DNA from 2 places in the Rhodococcus sp. OK302 genome. Region 2 is predicted to be linked to the other one. Evidence: predicted binding sites of a transcription regulator. Region 2 holds the regulator's gene; the other holds the start of a gene.

Region 1 (2,460 bases), 3.7 Mb from region 2:
GTTCGACCTCGTCGATCTCGACGGGGCGCGAGTCGATCTCCATGCGCAGACGGGACGCGGCCTCGTCGACGAGGTCGATGGCCTTGTCGGGAAGGAAACGCGACGTGATGTAGCGATCCGACAGTGAAGCCGCTGCTACCAGCGCGGAGTCCGTGATCCGGACACCGTGGTGCACCTCGTACCGTTCCTTGAGTCCACGCAGGATGCCGACGGTGTCCTCGACCGAGGGTTCACCGACGAGTACCTGCTGGAAACGACGCTCGAGTGCGGCGTCCTTCTCGATGTACTTGCGGTATTCCTCGAGCGTGGTGGCACCGACCAATCGCAGCTCACCGCGGGCGAGCATCGGCTTGATCATGTTGCCGGCGTCCATGGCGGATTCACCGGTGGCACCCGCGCCGACGATGGTGTGGAGTTCGTCGATGAAGGTGATGACCTGTCCGGCACTGTTCTTGATGTCGTCGAGGACAGCCTTGAGGCGTTCCTCGAATTCACCGCGGAACTTGGCACCGGCGATCATGGACCCGAGGTCCAGGGATACGACGGTCTTTCCGCGCAGCGATTCGGGGACGTCGCCCGCGATGATGCGTTGGGCCAGGCCCTCCACGATCGCGGTCTTACCGACGCCGGGCTCACCGATGAGTACCGGGTTGTTCTTGGTACGACGCGACAGCACCTGCACGACACGACGAATCTCGGTGTCGCGGCCGATCACCGGGTCGAGCTTGCCACTGCGGGCGAGTTCGGTGAGATCGGTGGAGTACTTCTCCAGCGCTTGGTAGGTGCCTTCCGGCTCCGGGCTGGTCACTCGTGCGCTACCGCGAACGGTCGTGAAGGCATCACGCAGTGCGACGGGTGTTGCACCGTGGTTTTTCAACAACGTTGCGACGTCGGAATCACTGTCGGCGAGGCCGTACAGAACGTGTTCGGTGGAGACGTACTCGTCGTCCATCTCGGTGGCGAGGTGCTGAGCCGACGTCAGCGCTGCGAGAGCTTCACGTCCCAGTTGCGGAGTGGAGCTTGCGCCGGTGGTCTTGGGCAGACGATCCACCAGGTTCTGAGCTTCGCGATGTACGACGGTGGGGTCGACGCCGACTGCCTTGAGCAGCGGGGCGGCGATACCGTCGGTTTGATCGAGGAGTGCGACCAGCAGGTGTGCCGGTCGAATGTCGGGGTTACCGGCCGACGACGCCGACTGCAGTGCAGCCGTCATCGCAGCCTGGGTCTTGGTTGTTGGTGTGAACGAGTCCACTTGTCACCTTTCTGGCCGGGCTCCGGTCGCCTCAAGCGCGTCGAAGTCGAAGATTTTTGAGCCGCTCCGGGTTGGTACTGCGGCTGTGTCACTATCGTCAACGCGTACAAACTTGAGTCTATTCCGCTCAAGTTTGTTTTCGCTAGGCGCCCTCGTGCTGATTCGTCACTTTCCGCGCCGTACTAGAATTGAAACGAGAGTTGCTGCTGGGACGAAAGGGGTGCGGATTGGATCCGAAGGTGATCGCCCGCCTGCAATCCAGCCTCGATGCACTGACCGACGACGACGAGTCTCGCGCGCATTTTTCGGCACTGTTCTATACGGCTCTCTTTGCTGAACATCCTCTGTATCGCTCATTGTTCCCCGCAGCAATGGAATCACAAGGTCACAGGTTCTTCACCGCGATCCAATTCACGGTGAACAATCTTGCCCAGCATCGGCGTATTCGAAAATTTTTGACGCAGTTGGGCCTCGACCACCGTCGCTACGGTGTCGAGCGTGAGCACTACGAGGCTGCCGGTACGGCACTGAAGCGGGCTGTACGTTCCCTGTACGGGACCAGTTCGCACAGTCGCTACAAGTGGACGCCCGAACTCGACGAAGCCTGGACTGCGTTCGCCGATTTTGTCGTACAGACGATGTCCGAGGGCGCCGAGTCCGATACGACGCCGGCGCTGTGGGGCGGCACCGTCGTCAGTCATGAGCGGGTGCTCGACGATCTTGCGATCGTGCGCCTCGAAACCGACCCTCCCATTCCGTACGGCGCCGGTCAGTACGTCGGAGTTCAGATTCCGCAGCGCCCGCGGATGTGGCGGTACTACTCCCCCGCTATCCCGGCCAATCCGTTCGGCCAACTCGAATTCCACATCCGCAAGGTGTCGGGCGGTTGGGTGAGTCCGGCGATCGTCAACGAGACCCATGTCGGTGATCGTTGGGTCATGTCCACCCCACTCGGTGGTCTGGAGGTCGACTTCACCTCCGACCATGACGTTTTGATGATCGGCAGTGGGACGGGCATCGCACCGTTGCGCGCCCAGGTGATGGAAATGGCGCAGCGCTCGAACAATCCCCGGGTCCACCTCTTTGTGGGTGGACGCTATCCGTGTGACCTCTACGATCTCGAGACGCTGTGGCACATTTCGCTCAGCAATCCGTGGCTGACCGTGGTTCCGGTGTCGGAGGAACCTGAAAATCCGTGGTGGCACAAC
Region 2 (2,460 bases):
TCTGTACCTGGACACCGGCTTTGGTTGCAAGCGACGCCGTCTGCGAGTTTGCAGCGAGGGCGCCCTGCGCGCTGAGACCACCGGTGAGCAGCACTCGATAGGGCGAGTCCGCTCCGGCTTCGGAATCGGTACTGCCGCTACAACCGGTGAGGGCCAGAGCCGTGACTGCTACTGCCGCAAGCAGAATGGGCCGACGATTCATGTCAGTACTCCTAGAACACACGTATGCACCGAACGTCAGGCAAATACCTGACGTGAGAATGGTTGACCGGTAGAGATACCGGATTTTTGTATCGACAAGCCAAGCAAGCGCTCGAAGATCAATCAAGCGGTTGCTAGGTTTGGAGCATATTGTGTGATCTGGCTAACGTCAAACGGGCAACCGGTCGGCGTTAAACAGGACGATAAGTACAAATCAGGAGCGCTGAAATATCGCCGTCCACTACATGGAACATTTGCCACGAAAGTGCACTACCGCCCAAATTTTCGGCGAAGATACTCGTAGCGCAACGCATTCGTCACGGCACCCTGTAACAGCCGGCAATCCGATTGCGACAAACCAGCCAGTCCGTCTTCTTCGATGTGAAAAGAGAGCGCTCAATGGGTTCGATGGGTTCGATCGACATGATTTCAAAGCTCATTGCCGGAATTGGCAATGTCGTGAGCGTTTACGTGGAGTTCCTACAGACGGGTAGCGATACTCCCATCCTGGAGACGTCGTTCGGATCGTTTACCGCGATACCGGCATTGATTGCCAGCGGATCGCTCGCCTTCATCAACGGCATCTCCCACGGCTAGAACGCCTGGAATACAAAGACGGTCCGGTGCCCTTTCGAATCACATGATTCGAAAGGGTACCGGACCGTTGTACGTTGAAGCGTTACCGCTGATTGCGAGGCTTCCACACCACCAGCGCATTGTTGCGTGGGATGGGGACGAGTTCACGGCGATAGCCGGCATGAACCTTGGCTACCTCTTCCGCCAGTTCTCGTACCCGATGCTGAAGTGCCTCAACCTGATTCGTCAGTTCGATGATCCGCTTGATACCGGCGAGATTGACGCCCTCGTCCTGAGAAAGTCGCTGCACCTCACGGAGAAGTGCAACATCTCGCGGTGAGTAACGTCGTCCGCCACCGGTAGTGCGATGCGGCGTCACCAAACCGAGGCGGTCGTAGTTGCGCAGAGTCTGCGCATGCATGCCCGCCAGTTCAGCTGCCACCGAAATCACGAAAATCTGAGCGTCAGGATCGAGCGATACGTCTCGTTGATTCTTCGGACGTTCGGTCATCACACACCGGCCCACCCGGCCCGTGGATCGAATCCGCTCGCCTTCTCTGCTTCGAGATAGGTCTCGAGCGCTTCGATCGCGGCATCGTCCAACTTCTGCGGAACCGACACCTTCACAGTGACCAGTAGATCGCCGGCACCTTCGGGCCGCTTCGGGATACCGCGTCCCCGTACGCGCAGGACGCGTCCGTCGACGGTCCCCGCCGGAATCTTCACCCCGACACGACCTTCCAACGTCGGGACCGAGAGAGTGGTACCGAGAACCAGTTCGCCGTAGCTCACCGGAACCGTCACAGTCAGGTCATCGCCGTTGCGTCCGAATACCGAATCGGGACGTACCCGGATGTTGACAAAGAGGTCGCCGGCCGGCGCGCCGCGGAGTCCCGCTTCGCCCTTACCTTTGAGCCTGATCTTCGTCCCGTCACTGACACCGGCCGGCACGCGCACCGTGATGGTACGAGTGCGGTTGGTGACGCCGTTGCCATGGCAGTCGTCGCACGGCGAGTCGATGATCGAGCCGGTACCCCGGCAGTCGTCACACGGCTCGCTGAATCCGAAGGCGCCCTGGTTGCGGTTGATGACACCGGTTCCGTTGCAGTGCGGGCATACTCGCGGACTGGTGCCCGGTTTTGCGCCGCTACCGTGACAGGTTGTGCATGATGCGGGGCTGGTAATCCTCAGCGGAATCGTTTCGCCGAGTGCCGCTTCACGGAACCCGAGAGTGGTTTCGGTTTCGAGGTCCTTGCCTCGGCGCGGACGATTCGGTGAAGCGGTTCGCTGACCGCCACGGTTGAACAATCCGCCGAAGATGTCGCCGAGTCCCGAATCCTGCCCACCGGCGCCGCCGCCGAACAGGTCGCTGACATCGAAGCCTCCGGCGCCTGGATTGAATCCACCGCCGCCCTGCCCGCTGGGGCCGAAACCACCACTGGCAAAGAGCCTTCGAGCTTCGTCGTATTCCTTGCGCTTTTCCGGATCCGACAAGATCGTGTTCGCTTCACTGACGGCCTTGAAGCGCTCTTCAGCCTTCTTGTCGTCAGGGTTGGCGTCGGGATGCAGATCCCGGGCCAGCTTGCGATATGCCTTCTTGATCTCGTCGGCCGAAGCGGTGGACGAGACGCCCAGCTCCTTGTAGAAGTCCTTCTCGATCCACTCCCGTTGACTCACTGGGCG

Evidence for each region. Region 2 encodes HspR, which represses chaperone genes until heat shock. Its sites were predicted from a motif close to ANNTGAGTNNNNNNNACTCANNT; they were not measured.
Region 1: the regulator HspR is predicted to act here: its motif matches at 1,363-1,385, upstream of clpB (ATP-dependent chaperone ClpB).

The regions. Positions count from the first base shown of each region.
Region 1 is NZ_NPJZ01000001.1:2,189,136-2,191,595, reverse strand. It holds gene clpB (ATP-dependent chaperone ClpB) at 1-1,252, opposite strand, end outside; gene BDB13_RS10195 (FAD-binding oxidoreductase) at 1,480-2,460, shown strand, end outside.
Region 2 is NZ_NPJZ01000001.1:5,894,586-5,897,045, forward strand. It holds partial or broken gene BDB13_RS26925 (ABC transporter substrate-binding protein) at 1-202, opposite strand, end outside; gene BDB13_RS32285 (hypothetical protein) at 625-798, shown strand; gene BDB13_RS26935 (heat shock protein transcriptional repressor HspR) at 881-1,288, opposite strand; gene dnaJ (molecular chaperone DnaJ) at 1,288-2,454, opposite strand.